Regions from separate parts of the Streptosporangium jomthongense genome, predicted to be linked through region 2. Evidence: predicted binding sites of a transcription regulator. Region 2 holds the regulator's gene; the other holds the start of a gene.
The links. Region 2 encodes LexA, which represses DNA repair genes until DNA is damaged. Its sites were predicted from a motif close to TCGAACANNTGTTCGA; they were not measured.
Positions count from the first base shown of each region.

Region 1 (7,251 bases), on a different contig from region 2:
AGTTAGACTGGCTAACTATGATGACGGATGAACTCGCGGAGAACCTCTCCAAGGAGCTGCGCCACCTGGTGCTGCTGCTGCGCCGCGCGGCGGCCGGGCAGCCGATCACCAGCCAGCAGTACGCCGTGCTCGGCTCGCTCCAGGACGGCCCGCGCCGGATGACCGAGCTGGCCGAGGAACACGGCGTCCAGCTGCCGACCATGACCGTGCAGATCAACCGCCTTGAGGAGCCGGGACTGGTCGCGCGGGGCGCCGACCCCGCCGACGCCAGGGTCCGCACCGTCGAGCTCACCGACGAGGGCCGCGCCCGCCTGGTGGCCGTACGGCGCGCCAGGATCGCCTACCTGAGCGACCGGCTCGGCGCCCTCACCCAGGCCGAACGCGAGGCCGTCGCCGCGGCGCTTCCCGCCCTGGCCAAACTGGGCCGCCCCTGACGGCCCCTCCACCCGTCCCCCTTCTCCCAAGGAGCGCCTTCCATGTCCTCACAGAGCGGCGGCGCAATCCTGCGTCAGCCGATGTCCGTCTGGGCCACCGCGTTCGCCGCGGTCGTCGCCTTCATGGGCATCGGCCTGGTCGATCCGATCCTGCCCTCCATCGCCAAGGGCCTGAACGCGGGCCCGAGCCAGGTCTCCCTGCTGTTCACCAGCTACTTCCTGGTCACCGCGGTGGCCATGCTCGTCACCGGCTGGGTCTCCAGCAGGATCGGCGGCAAGCGCACCCTGCTGCTCGGCCTGGCCCTGGTGGTCGTCTTCGCCGCCCTGTCCGGGACCTCGGGCAGCGTCGGCGAACTCGTCGGGTTCCGCGCCGGGTGGGGCCTGGGCAACTCCCTGTTCGTCGCCACCGCCCTCGCGGTGATCGTCGGCGCCGCCAGCGGAGGCGCGGAGGCGGCCATCGTCCTGTACGAGGCGGCCCTGGGCCTGGGCATCTCCATGGGGCCGCTGGTCGGTGCCGCCCTCGGCGACTGGAACTGGCGCGCCCCCTTCTTCGGCACCGCGACCCTCATGGCCGTCGGGTTCGTCCTCGTCCTGACCCTGCTGAGGGCCACGCCGGAACCGGCCGCGCGCACCCGCTTGTCCGACCCGCTGCGCGCCTTGGCCCACGGCGGCCTGTCGACGACGGCGTTCACCGCGTTCTTCTACAACTTCGCCTTCTTCACCGTCCTGGCCTTCACCCCCTTCATCCTCGGCATGTCGCCGTACGGCATCGGCGCGGTCTTCTTCGGATGGGGCGTCTGTGTCGCGCTGGCCTCGGTCTTCGGCGCCCCCGCCCTGCAGCGCAGGATCGGCTCGGTCAACGTGCTCCATCTCTCGCTGGGGGCGCTCGCCCTGCTGCAGGTGGGCATCGCCCTGTCACAGCAGGCGGGCAGTCACCCGGGCGTCGTCGTCTTCGTCATCCTGTCCGGCCTGCCGATCGGCCTGAACAACACCGTGTTCACCGAGGCGGCCATGGAGGTCTCCGACGCGCCGAGGCCCGTCGCCTCCGCCGGATACAACTTCGTGCGCTGGATGGGCGGCGCGCTCGCGCCCTACGTCGTCACCAAGCTGGGCGAGGAGGTCGGGCCCGCGGTGCCGTACGTCCTGGGCGCGGCCTGCTGCCTGGCGGGCATGGCCGTCCTGTACGGCAGGCGCCACCACATGAGGAGCCTGGATCGGATCGACGTCGACCACACCTTCCAGGATGCCTCTGCCCCGGCCTGACCCGGTTTGGGGCGACGCGCACAGTGGCCATACGCTGAAGGGGCGTTCCGAGCCCTTGGAGAGGACCACTGTGAGCATCGCCCCGACCGTCGGAGTGTTCGCCCTGCAGGGAGACGTGCGCGAGCACACGCGCGCACTGGAGGCGGCGGGTGCCAGGGCCGTCGCCGTACGGCGCCCCGGTGAACTGGAGGCGGTCGACGGCCTGGTCATCCCCGGCGGGGAGTCGACCACGATGTGGAAACTCGCCGAGACCTTCGAACTCCTCGAACCGCTCAGGATGAGGATCAAGGGCGGCATGCCCGCCTACGGCTCGTGCGCGGGCATGATCATGCTGGCCGACCGGATCGAGGGCGGCATCGAGGGCCAGCAGACCATCGGCGGCATCGACATGGTGGTCCGCCGCAACGCCTTCGGCCGTCAGGTCGACTCCTTCGAGGCGGACCTCGACTTCGCGGGCCGGGGCTCGATACGGGCGATCTTCATTCGCGCCCCGTGGGTGGAATCTGTCGGTTCCGATGTCGAAGTGCTGGCTCGGGCCGAAGCTGGGGATAGGATCGTCGCGGTCCGCCAAGGACCGCTGCTCGCCACGTCCTTCCACCCGGAACTTACCGGGGATGTCGGTGTGCATTCATATTTTGTTGACATGGTGAGGGAGCTCTAGCCGATGTCCGGCCACTCCAAATGGGCGACGACGAAGCACAAGAAGGCCGCGCTTGACTCCAAGCGGGGCAAGCTGTTCGCCAAGCTCATCAAGAACATCGAGGTCGCGGCCCGAACCGGCGGCCCCGACCCGGACGGCAACCCGACGCTGTACGACGCCATCACCAAGGCGCGCAAGAGCTCGGTCCCGATCGACAACATCGAGCGCGCGCGCAAGCGTGGCGGCGGCCTTGAGGCGGGCGGCGCCGACTGGCAGACCATCATGTACGAGGGCTACGCCCCCGGCGGGGTCGCGGTGCTGATCGAGTGCCTCACCGACAACCGCAACCGTGCAGCCTCCGAGGTCCGCGTCGCCCTGACCCGTAACGGCGGCTCGCTGGCCGACCCGGGCTCGGTGTCCTACATGTTCAACCGCAAGGGCGTCGTGCTGGTGCCCAAGGGCTCGCTGAGCGAGGACGACGTGCTGACCGCGGTCCTCGACGCCGGCGCCGAGGAGGTCAACGACCTCGGCGACCAGTTCGAGGTCGTCTCCGAGGCCACCGACCTCGTCCCGGTCCGCAAGGCCCTGCAGGAGTCCGGCATCGACTACGACTCCGCCGAGTCCAGCTTCGTGCCGACGATGAACGTCCCGCTCGACGAGGACGGCGCCCGCAAGGTCTTCAGGCTGATCGACGCCCTTGAGGACAGCGACGACGTCCAGAACGTCTGGGCCAACTTCGACGTCTCCGACGACGTCCTGGAGAAGCTCGACGCCTGAACGGCCGTCGTGCCGGGCGGGACGACCGATTCGCCCCGCCCGGACCGCGCCGCCTAGGTTGGGTGGCTGTGAAGCTACGTGAACTGACCGCGGGCGATCTCGACGCGGTGACGGACAATCGCAGGCGGGCCTTCGGACCGGTGTCGGAGGCGGTCCAGCGGCAGTGGGTCGGGATGGTGACTCCCGCACTCGAAGCGGGGAGATATCTCGGTCTCTTCGACGGCGCCCGCCTGGTCGCGACGAGCCGGATCAACGACTTCACCCAGTACTGGCACGGCAGGCCGATCTCCCTCGGCGGCGTCGCCTCGGTGACCGTCGCCCCGGAGGACAGGGGCGGGGGAGCCGGCCGGACCATCATGCTGGCCACCCTTGAGCGCTGCGCCAGCCTCGGTCACCCGGTCTCCGCCCTCTACCCGGCCACCACCCACATCTACCGATCGCTGGGCTGGGAGCACGCCGGAGCCATGCACCGCGCCGTGCTGCCCGCCGAGGCGCTGCGGACCATCAGGCGGACCGAGCAGGTCCAGGTCCGCAGGGCCGGGCCGGAGGACGCAGAGCGGGTCGTCTCGGTCCTGCGGGGAGTCCACCTGGCCACCCGCGCCTGCGGCCCCGTCTGCTGGGACGCCGACGTCTGGCGGGCGCGCCTGGCGACGGGGGACGACTTCGTCTATCTCGCACACGACGGCCTCGTCGTCTACCGCTGGCGCGACCAGGACCTGGAGGTTCCCGTCCTGGTCGCGGGCTCGGAGGCGACCGCGCGGACGCTGTGGTCCCTGGTCGGTTCCTCGGCCTCGATCGCCAGGTCCGTCCACGCGGTCGTGGCCCCCGACGACCCCGTCTTCTGGCTGATCGGGAACCGTCCGACGGACGAGGTGGGCCAGACCCGCTGGATGTTCCGCGTCGTCGACCTGGCCGCGGCGATCCGTGAGCGGGGTTTCCCGCCCGGCGTCACCCTCGACACCGTGATCCAGGTCGAGGACCCCCAGCGGCCGGAGAACTCCGGACCCTGGCACCTGTCCGTCTCCGGAGGGCGGGCGACGGCCGAGCCCGCGGGCACCCTCCCCTCGGCTCTGCCCGTCTTCACGGCCGGGGCGTTCTCCGCCCTGTTCTGCGGGGTTCCGGCCGCGACCCTGCGCAGGACCGGCGGACTGACCGGTTCCGCGGACGGCGACGCCGCCCTGGACGGGGCCTTCCACGCCAGGCCGTACATGCTGGACCACTTCTGAGGGGTGCCTGCCCGGGAACCGTGCGTCGTGTGCGCGCAGGCGGTAGAGTCTGGCACCGAACAGGTGTTCGGCGAGTGGAGGCGTGCCGGTGCGGTTGCCCGAACTGCGGGTGATGGGGGTCGATCCCGGGCTGACCCGGTGCGGGCTCGGCGCGGTCGAGGGACGGCCGGGGGCGCCGCTGACCCTGGTCAAGGTCGGGGTCGTGCGCACCCCCGCGGAAGACGAGACCGGCGCGAGGCTCGTGGCGATCGAGGCGGGCATCGAGAGCTGGCTCGACGAGATCAAGCCGGACGCGGTCGCCGTGGAGCGGGTCTTCGCCCAGCACAACCTCAGGACGGTGATGGGCACCGCGCAGGCCTCCGCGGTGGCGATCCTGTGCGCCTCCCGCCGGGGGCTGCCGGTGGCGTTGCACACGCCCTCCGAGGTCAAGGCCGCGATCACCGGCAGCGGCACCGCCGACAAACGACAGGTCGGCACGATGGTGACCAGGCTCCTGCGCCTGGACGAGATGCCCAAGCCCGCCGACGCCGCCGACGCCCTCGCCCTCGCGATCTGTCACGTGTGGCGGGGCGGGGCGCGCAACAGGCTCGCGGAGGCGGTCGCGAAGGCCGCCGCTCCCGGCACGAGCGCCGCCGCCTACTTCCGCGGCGGGGGCAGGGCCGGATATTCGAAGGGAAGCACGAAGTGATCGCCTCGGTGCGGGGACGGGTGGCCGCGATCGCGCCGGAGGGGGCGGTGGTCGAGGTCGGCGGGATCGGCGTGCTCGTCCACTGCACACCCGGCACACTGGCGGCGCTGCGGGTGGGGGAGGAGGCCAGACTGGCCACCTCGCTCGTGGTCAGGGAGGACTCCCTGACACTGTTCGGCTTCGGCACCGACGACGAGCGTCTGGTCTTCGAGCTGCTGCAGACGGCCAACGGGGTCGGTCCCAAGGTCGCCCTTGCCATGCTCGCCGTGCACACGCCGAACGCCCTGCGGATCGCGGTGGCGAGCGCCGACGTCAAGGCGCTGACCAGGGTGCCCGGAGTCGGCCCCAAGGGCGCTCAGCGGATCATCGTCGACCTCAAGGACAAGCTCGGCACGCCGGAGGAGGCGGTCAACGCCGCGCTCGACGGCACCGCCGCAGTCCCGCCCTGGCGCGACCAGGTGCACTCGGGCCTGGTCGGTCTCGGCTACTCGGTCAGGGACGCCGACGAGGCGGTCGCCACGGTGGCCGTCCAGGCTGACGCCGAGATCGCGCAGGGCAGGGTTCCCCAGGTCGCCGTGCTGCTCAAGGCCGCGCTTCGCGTGCTGAGCGTCCGGTGAGACAGGGCACAGGAAAGGCGGAGACGACGTGAGCGCGGAACGGGATCTGGTCTCACCCGAGATGGAGGGTGACGAGCGCCTGATCGAGGCCGCGCTGCGCCCCAAACGTCTTGAGGAGTTCATCGGCCAGGCGCGGGTGCGCGAGCAGCTCTCCCTGGTGCTGCACAGCGCGTTGCGGCGCAACCGTCCCCCCGACCACGTGCTGATGAGCGGCGCGCCCGGTCTGGGCAAGACGACCCTCTCGATGATCATCGCGGCCGAGCTCTCCGCGCCGCTCAGGCTCACCTCCGGGCCCGCCCTCGAACGGGCGGGTGACCTCGCGGCGATCCTGTCCACCCTCTCCGAGGGAGAGGTCCTCTTCATCGACGAGATCCACCGGATGGCCCGTCCCGCCGAGGAGATGCTCTACCTCGCGATGGAGGACTTCCGCGTCGACATCGTGGTCGGCAAGGGGCCGGGCGCGACCGCCATCCCGCTGGAGGTGGCGCCCTTCACCCTGGTCGGGGCGACCACCAGGGCGGGCCTGCTGCCCGCGCCGCTGCGTGACAGGTTCGGCTTCGTCGCGCACATGGACTTCTACGAGGCCGCCGAGCTCGAACAGGTGTTGCACCGTTCGGCACGGCTGCTCGGCCTGCGTCTCCCGGGCGACGCGGCACACGAGATCGCCGGGCGCTCCCGGGGCACGCCCCGCATCGCCAACCGGCTGCTGCGCCGGGTGCGCGACTTCGCCGAGGTCCGGGCGGACGGGGTGATCAGCAGGGACGTCGCCGCCGCGGCGCTGAACCTCTACGAGGTGGACGCCGAGGGACTCGACCGTCTCGACCGCGCCGTCCTGGGCGCCCTGCTCGGCAAGTTCGGTGGCGGTCCCGTCGGTCTGTCAACACTGGCGGTCGCGGTGGGGGAGGAACCGGAGACCGTCGAGGTGGTCGCGGAGCCGTTCCTGGTACGGCAGGGCCTGCTGGCCCGCACTCCTCGCGGACGCGTCGCGACCGCGGCGGCCTGGGTCCACCTTGGGTTGACGCCCCCTCCCGGAGCCTTCGGCGCGGTGCCGATGCCCGGCCAGGGGCCTGACCTGCATGATCTTGGGGATGACCCCGCGGCTTCCTGACGTTGAGTTACGGTGAGAAAACGCACGGGGTTGATCACAAAAAGGTGACAACCGTATCAAAATGGGAACTTCCCCGCGCGCCAGAACGTGACCTCGTTGCCGCGCTCCTAACAGCTCGCCTAAACTCCGTGGCTTGGCTGGCTGTGTAGGCTGACGTGCTGAGCGCGGCGTGGCCTCACATGACGTCCGGCTCCGGCCGGTCATCCTTAACCGAAGGAGCGGCCCAATGGGCGGCAATTACTCCAGCCTTATCATGATCGCGCTGATGGTCGTGGTGTTCTACTTCCTGCTGATCAGGCCGCAGCGTAAGCGGCAGCAGGAGCAGGCGCAGATGCAGAACTCCCTCACCCCGGGGACCCGCATCATGACCACTACCGGGCTTTTCGCGACGGTGGTAGCGATCGACGCCGAAGATGTGATCCTGGAGATCGCCCCCGGCGTCGAGACCCGCTGGGTCAAGGCCGCGATCGGGCGTGTGGTGGGCCCGGTCGACGACAC
Region 1 covers NZ_JBHSBC010000037.1:120,703-127,953, forward strand. Annotated here, with positions in the region: gene ACFOYY_RS31735 (MarR family winged helix-turn-helix transcriptional regulator) at 18-434, shown strand; gene ACFOYY_RS31740 (MFS transporter) at 477-1,697, shown strand; gene pdxT (pyridoxal 5'-phosphate synthase glutaminase subunit PdxT) at 1,768-2,358, shown strand; gene ACFOYY_RS31750 (YebC/PmpR family DNA-binding transcriptional regulator) at 2,362-3,114, shown strand; gene ACFOYY_RS31755 (GNAT family N-acetyltransferase) at 3,183-4,340, shown strand; gene ruvC (crossover junction endodeoxyribonuclease RuvC) at 4,444-5,028, shown strand; gene ruvA (Holliday junction branch migration protein RuvA) at 5,025-5,645, shown strand; gene ruvB (Holliday junction branch migration DNA helicase RuvB) at 5,707-6,753, shown strand; gene yajC (preprotein translocase subunit YajC) at 6,980-7,251, shown strand, end outside.
Region 1: ruvC (crossover junction endodeoxyribonuclease RuvC) is a predicted target of LexA. The motif match lies at 4,396-4,411, and genes of this name have one in related genera.

Region 2 (7,251 bases):
CCCGCTGCTGGGCGGCGCGCTCGGAGGCCGAGAAGATCCCCAGGGCGGCCCGCTCGTCGTAGGGCAGGTGGTCGAGCGCCAGGCGGCGGAAGATGTAGTCCATCACCGAGGCGGCCATCCGGATGTCCGGATCGTCGGTCATGCCCGCCGGGTCGAAGCGCATGTTGACGAACTTGCCCACGTAGGTCTCCAGCGGCACGCCGTACTGCAGGCCGATGGAGATGGCCACGGAGAAGGCGTCCATGACGCCCGCCAGGGTGGAACCCTGCTTGGACATCTTCAGGAAGACCTCGCCGAGACCGTCGTCGGGGTAGGACGAGGCGGTCATGTAACCCTTGGCGCCGCCCACCGTGAAGCGGGTGGTGGTGCTGGGCCGCTGGTTCGGCATCCGGCGCCTGGTCGGACGGCTGACCTCGACGACCTGGACCTCGGGCTCGGCCGGTTCGGCCTTCTCCTCGGTCTTCTTGCCCGCCGCCGACAGCGGCTGGCCGACCTTGCAGTTGTCGCGGTAGACGGCCAGGGCCTTCAGGCCGAGCTTCCAGCCCTCCATGTAGACCTGCTCGATGTCCTCGACCGTCGCGGACTCGGGCAGGTTGACGGTCTTGGAGATGGCACCGGACAGGAACGGCTGGGCCGCCGCCATCATCCGCACGTGGCCCATCGGCGCGATGGCCCGCTCTCCCATGGCGCAGTCGAACACCTCGTAGTGCTCGGGCCGAAGACCGGGGGCGTCCACGACGTGGCCGTGCGCGGCGATGTACTCGACGATCGCCTCGACCTGCTCCTCCTGGTAGCCGAGCTGGCGCAGCGCCCGCGGGATCGTCTGGTTGACGATCTGCATGGAGCCGCCGCCCACAAGCTTCTTGAACTTGACCAGGGCGAGGTCGGGCTCGATGCCGGTGGTGTCGCAGTCCATCATCAGGCCGATGGTGCCGGTCGGCGCGAGCAGCGAGGCCTGGGCGTTGCGGTAGCCGTTCTTCTCGCCGAGCTTGAGGCAGTCGGCCCACTGGCGGGAGGCCTCGGTGTGGATGACCCGGTCCATCCCGCCCAGGGTGCGCAGGTCGTCGTTGGCCGCGGCGTGCTTGCGCATGACGCGCTTGTGCGCCTCGGCGTTGCGGGCGTAGCCCTCGTACGGCCCGACGACCGCGGCCAGCTCGGCGCTGCGGCGGTAGGAGGCGCCGGTCATCAGCGAGGTGATGGCCCCGGCGATGGCCCGGCCGCCCTCGGAGTCGTAGGCGTGGCCGGTGGCCATGAGCAGCGCGCCCAGGTTGGCGTAGCCGATGCCGAGCTGACGGTAGGCCCGGGTGGTCCGGTCGATCTTCTCGGTCGGGAAGTCGGCGAAGGTGATGGAGACGTCCATCGCGGTGATGATCAGCTCGGTGAGCTTCACGAAGGCCGCGACGTCGAAGGTGTCGTCGTCCCTGAGGAACTTCAGCAGGTTGATGCTGGCCAGGTTGCAGGAGGAGTTGTCCAGGTGGAGGTACTCGGAGCAGGGGTTGCTCGCCGTGATGCGGCCGGTCTCCGGGCTGGTGTGCCAGTCGTTGATCGTGTCGTCGTACTGGACGCCGGGGTCGGCGCACTCCCAGGCGGCCTGGGCCATCTTCCTGAACAGGGACTTGGCGTCGACCTTCTCGATCACCTCGCCGGTGAGGCGTGCGCGCAGCCCGAAGTCACCGCCGTTCTCGACGGCCCGCATGAACTCGTCGGAGACGCGCACGGAGTTGTTGGCGTTCTGGTACTGGACGGAGACGATGTCCTTGCCGCCCAGGTCCATGTCGAACCCGGCGTCGCGCAGCGCGCGGACCTTGTCCTCCTCGCGCGCCTTGGTCTCGATGAACTCCTCGATGTCGGGGTGGTCGACGTCCAGGACGACCATCTTGGCCGCGCGGCGGGTGGCGCCGCCGGACTTGATGGTGCCCGCCGAGGCGTCGGCGCCGCGCATGAAGGAGACGGGACCGCTGGCCGTACCGCCGCTGGAGAGCAGTTCCTTGGAGGAACGGATCCGGGAGAGGTTCACCCCCGAGCCCGAACCGCCCTTGAAGATCACACCCTCTTCCTTGTACCAGTCGAGGATGGACTCCATCTGGTCGTCGACGGCCAGGATGAAACAGGCGCTGACCTGCTGCGGGGAGGCGGTGCCGACGTTGAACCAGACCGGCGAGTTGAAGCTGAAGACCTGGTTGACCAGGGCGTGCTTGAGCTCGTGGTCGAAGATCTCGGCGTCCTCCTCGGTCGCAAAGTAGCCCTCCTCGACCGCGGTCCTGGTGTAGACGCCGACCACCCGGTCGACGAGCTGCTTCAGGCTCCACTCGCGCTGCGGGGTGCCGACGGCGCCCCGGAAGTACTTGGTGGTCACGATGTTGGCGGCGTTGACCGACCAGGAGTCGGGGAACTCGACGCCCCGCTGCTCGAAGTTGACCGAGCCGTCCCGCCAGTTGGTCATGACGACGTCACGGCGTTCCCAGGTCACCTGGTCGTACGGGTGCACCCCGGGCGTGGTGAAGATGCGCTTCATCTTCAGTCCCTTGCGTGGCCGCTTGCCCCCGCGCGCGACCGCGCCGTTGACCGTCTCCGTCATGACTTCCCCCTTCCGAGGCTCCATGGAGCCCCCAGTCGGACCAGTTCAACACGCCGCGTACTCCCCCGGCGCCCGGGGACTGACTCAGTCGCGCCGCGCGGAACGCTCGGCGCGCAGCTGTTCGATCTCGGCCTCGAAGTCGGCCAGGGTCTCGAAGCCCCGGTAGACGGAGGCGAAACGCAGGTACGCCACCTCGTCGAGCTCGCGGAGCGGGCCCAGGATCGCCAGCCCGACCTCGTGGGCCGCGATCTCCGCGGCCCCGGTCGCCCGGATGCTCTCCTCGACCCGCTGGCCGAGCTGGGCCAGCGAGTCCTCGCTCACCGGGCGCCCCTGACACGCACGCCGGACACCGGCGATCACCTTGTCCCGGAAGAACGGCTCGGTCACCCCGCTGCGTTTGCTCACCATGAGCAACACCGTCTCCTGCGTGGTGAACCTGCGCCCGCACTCCGGGCAGGTGCGCCTGCGCCGGATGGCGCTGCCGTCCTCGGTCGACCGGCTGTCGATGACCCGCGTGTCAGGATGACGACAGAACGGACAGTGCACGCGTGTCGCCTCCCTGACTTGCCCAGCGGCTCATCTTCCTCGCGTTGCTCCGCCGGCTCTGCGATCTCCGTGTGGAGACGCTCACGCACGCCCTCGAATGGTCGAGATGCGGTAATAGAAACACAATCTATGGTGGAGCGGAATGATGAAGCCACTAGATGTTGTGGTCCAACCGTAGGAGTGTCGGACCATGAACGCAAGTTAGGAAGGGCCTGCCGAGCGAAGTCGCCGATCAGCGCAGCTCAAGGGCGTCAGCCGGGCGTGTCGCCCTTCCGGTGCGGCCCCGCGGGCGCCGTCCGGACATGCGGCACCCCTCCCCGGGGCGTGCGAACGGGCCGATCGCCGAGATCCATTATCGGGTGAGCCCGGGGCGTGTCGTCACGCTCCGTCGTCGGCGCCCCCGCCCGCCCCTCCTCGGAGCGCCCAGGACCCCCACTGGCCACAGGGCCCGCAGAGGCCCGTCGAGGCGCCCCGGAAAGCCTTCTAGGAGGCGAGGGCCGCGTCCAGGAGGGCACCCGCCCAGAAGGCCGCCAGAACGAGGAGCACGAGCGCCAGGACCGCCACGACCCTCCCCCTGCGGGTCAGCCTGACCGGGGCGCGCCTCCGCCGGACGGTCGCGTGCGCCACCCTCCCCCCGGCGACGGCCCGCCTCCGCGAAACCGCCGGAACCGTACGGCCCGCACGCCCCGCGGCGGTCCCACGGGGACGCGCGACGGGCCGCCCGCCCCCCGCCGCCCCACGGCCCGCGTCCTTGGCGGCCGTCTCCCCGGCGCCCCTGACCAGCGTCAACGTGGGCCTGGTTGTCCTCGTGGCCGCCTTCACGGTGCCCCCCATCTCTTCGACCTGGCCGAACACATGTCGAAGAAAGATCGGCGAATCGAACACGATGTCGATCGAACTCCCGTACGATGTTGTACACCACGCCGCCACCGATTTCGAGGACCATTCGAACAAATGTTTGAGTATGATCTTCGGCGGAGGTACGGTCGCTGTGTGCGACGCAACCAATACAGACCGGGAGCGAGGAGATCATATGAGTGAGCGCGACGAGAGCGGCGCGGCCGTCAGTGACCTGGCGGTGCGCAGGCGTGACTCCCTCGGCCTCACCCCCAGGCAGCGCAAGATCCTTGAGGTGATCCGCGACTCGGTGCAGCAGCGCGGCTACCCGCCGTCGATGCGCGAGATCGGCGAGGCGGTGCAGCTGACCAGCACCTCCAGCGTGTCGCACCAGCTGACGGCCCTGCAGCGCAAGGGCTATCTGCGCCGCGACCCGCACCGCCCGCGTGCCCTGGAGGTGCGCCTGCCCGGCGAGCCGGTGCTGTGGGTCGACCCCGACACCAACGCCGAGGAGACCTCGGTCAACCGCCCGACCGCGGCCTACGTGCCGCTCGTCGGCCGGATCGCCGCCGGCGGCCCGATCCTCGCCGAAGAGAGCGTAGAGGACGTCTTCGCCCTGCCCAAGCAGCTCGTCGGCGAGGGCACCCTCTTCCTGCTCCAGGTCACGGGCGACTCCATGATCGACGCCGCGATCGCCAACGGCGACTGGGTGGTCGTCCGCCAGCAGCCCGTCGCCGACAACGGCGACGTGGTCGCCGCGATGATCGACGGCGAGGCCACGGTCAAGACCTTCAAGCGCAAGGACGGCCACGTCTGGCTGGTTCCGCACAACACGAACTACGACCCGATCCCCGGTGACGAGGCCACCGTCCTGGGCAAGGTCGTGGCGGTGCTGCGCAAGCTCTGAGGCGCCCCGGCGGCATCTCTCCCGGAACGCGAGGAGTGACCCTCAAACCGAGGGTCACTCCTTTCTGCGTTCACGATCAGGGAACGATGTTGACCAGCTTGGGGGCCCTGACGATGACCTTGCGGGGCGCGCCGGACAGGAAGGCCTGCACCTTCTCCGACGCCAGCGCCAGTGCCTCCAGGTCGGCATCGGAGATCTCCGGGGAGACCTCCAGACGGTCACGGACCTTGCCCGCGACCTGTACGACGCAGGTGACGGTCTCCTGCACCAGCAGCGCCGCCTCCGCGACCGGCCACCCGGCGGTCGCGACGGAGGCGGGGTGCCCCAGCCGCTCCCAGCCCTCCTCCGCCGCGTACGGCGCGACCAGGGACAGCATGACCGCCAGGGTCTCCGCGGCCTCGCGCACCGCCGGGTCGGCGGCACCGGGGCCCGAGTCGATGGCCCTCCTGGCGGCGGTCGTCAGCTCCATCATCCTGGCGATCGCGACGTTGAAGCGGTGCGAGTCGAGCAGCTTGGTGACCTCGTCCACGGTCCGGTGGACGACCTTGCGCAGCTCCAGATCACCGGTGGAGAAGTCGACGCCGGGTGCGGATCCCGCACCGGCCTCGGCCATGACGCGGAAGGCCCTGGCCAGGAACTTCTGCGACGCGGCCGGGGAGACGTCGGCCCAGTCGATGTCGTCCTCGGGCGGGCCGGCGAACAGCACGGTCAGCCTGACCGCGTCGACGCCGTAGGTGTCGATCTGCTGGCCCAGGTCGACCCCGTTGCCCAGCGACTTCGACATCGCCTTGCCCTGGTTGATGACCTGCCCCTGGTTCAGCAGGCGCAGGAAGGGCTCGGTGAAGTCGAGCATGCCCATGTCGTGCAGGACCTTGGTGAAGAAACGCGAGTACAGCAGGTGCAGCACCGCGTGCTCGACACCGCCGACGTACTGGTCGATCGGCCCCCACCTGCGGACCTTCTCCACGTCGAAGGGACCGTCCAGGTAGGTCGGATCCACGTAACGCAGGTAGTACCACGAGGAGTCGACGAAGGTGTCCATCGTGTCGGTGTCACGCTTGGCGGCTCCGCCGCACTTGGGGCAGGAGACGTTGACCCAGTCCTCGGCCGAGGCCAGCGGGGAGACACCCTTGGGCGCCAGCGCCTCACCACGCATGTCGGGCAGGGTGACGGGCAGCTGGTCGTCGGGAACCGGGACCTCGCCGCAGTCAGCGCAGTGGATGATCGGGATCGGGCAGCCCCAGAAACGCTGGCGGGACAGCAGCCAGTCACGCAGGCGGAAGTTGACCGCCGCCCTGCCGGTCCCGCGCCCGGCCAGCACCTCGATGATCCTGTGGATGGCCTCGGCCTTGGACAGGCCGTCCAGCGGCCCCGAGTTGACCAGGGTGCCCTCACCCGCGGTGGCGATCCCGGTCTCCCCCGGGTCGGCCATGCCGGTGTGGACGACGACCCGCACCGGCAGGTCGAAGGCGCGGGCGAAGTCGAGGTCGCGCTGGTCGTGGGCGGGAACCGCCATGATGGCGCCGTGGCCGTAGTCGGACAGCACGTAGTCGGCCGCCCAGACCGGCATGCGCTCACCGTTGACCGGGTTGATCGCGTAGCGGCCCAGGAAGACGCCGGTCTTCTCCTTCTCGGTGGACAGCCGGTCGATGTCGGACAGCTTGGCGACCTCGGCCCGGTAGGTCTCGAAGGCCTTCCGCTGCTCGTCGGAGACGATCTCCTCGGCCAGCGGGGCGTCCGGGGCGACGACGAAGAAGGTCGCGCCGTACAGCGTGTCGGGGCGGGTGGTGTAGACCGTGACCGGCTCGTCGCGGCCCTCGATCACGAAGTTGACGTCCGCGCCCTCGGACCTGCCGATCCAGTTGCGCTGCATGGTCAGCACGCGCTCGGGCCAGCCGCCCTCCAGCTGGGCCATGTCGTCCAGCAGCCGGTCGGCGTAGTCAGTGATCTTGAAGTACCACTGGGTCAGCTCCCTGCGGACGACCTCGGCGCCACAGCGCTCGCACCTGCCTCCGACGACCTGCTCGTTGGCCAGCACGGTCTGGTCGTTGGGGCACCAGTTGACCAGGCCGCCCTTGCGGTAGGCCAGGCCGCGTTCGAAGAAGCGCAGGAACAGCCACTGCGTCCACCGGTAGTAGGTGACGTCACTGGTGTGCAGACGACGGGACCAGTCGAAGGAGACCGCGTAACGCTTGTAGGAGGCCGCCTGGGTCTCGATGTTGGCGTAGGTCCACTCGGCCGGGTGCGCGTCACGCTTGATGGCGGCGTTCTCCGCGGGCAGGCCGAAGGAGTCCCAGCCGATCGGGTGCAGCACGTTGTAGCCGCGCTGGAACCAGTAGCGCGACACGATGTCACCGATGGCGAAGGCCTCGGCGTGACCCAT
Region 2 covers NZ_JBHSBC010000015.1:34,218-41,468, reverse strand. Annotated here, with positions in the region: gene ACFOYY_RS17270 (vitamin B12-dependent ribonucleotide reductase) at 1-2,578, opposite strand, end outside; gene nrdR (transcriptional regulator NrdR) at 2,663-3,124, opposite strand; gene ACFOYY_RS17260 (hypothetical protein) at 3,608-3,958, opposite strand; gene lexA (transcriptional repressor LexA) at 4,158-4,868, shown strand; gene leuS (leucine--tRNA ligase) at 4,945-7,251, opposite strand, start outside.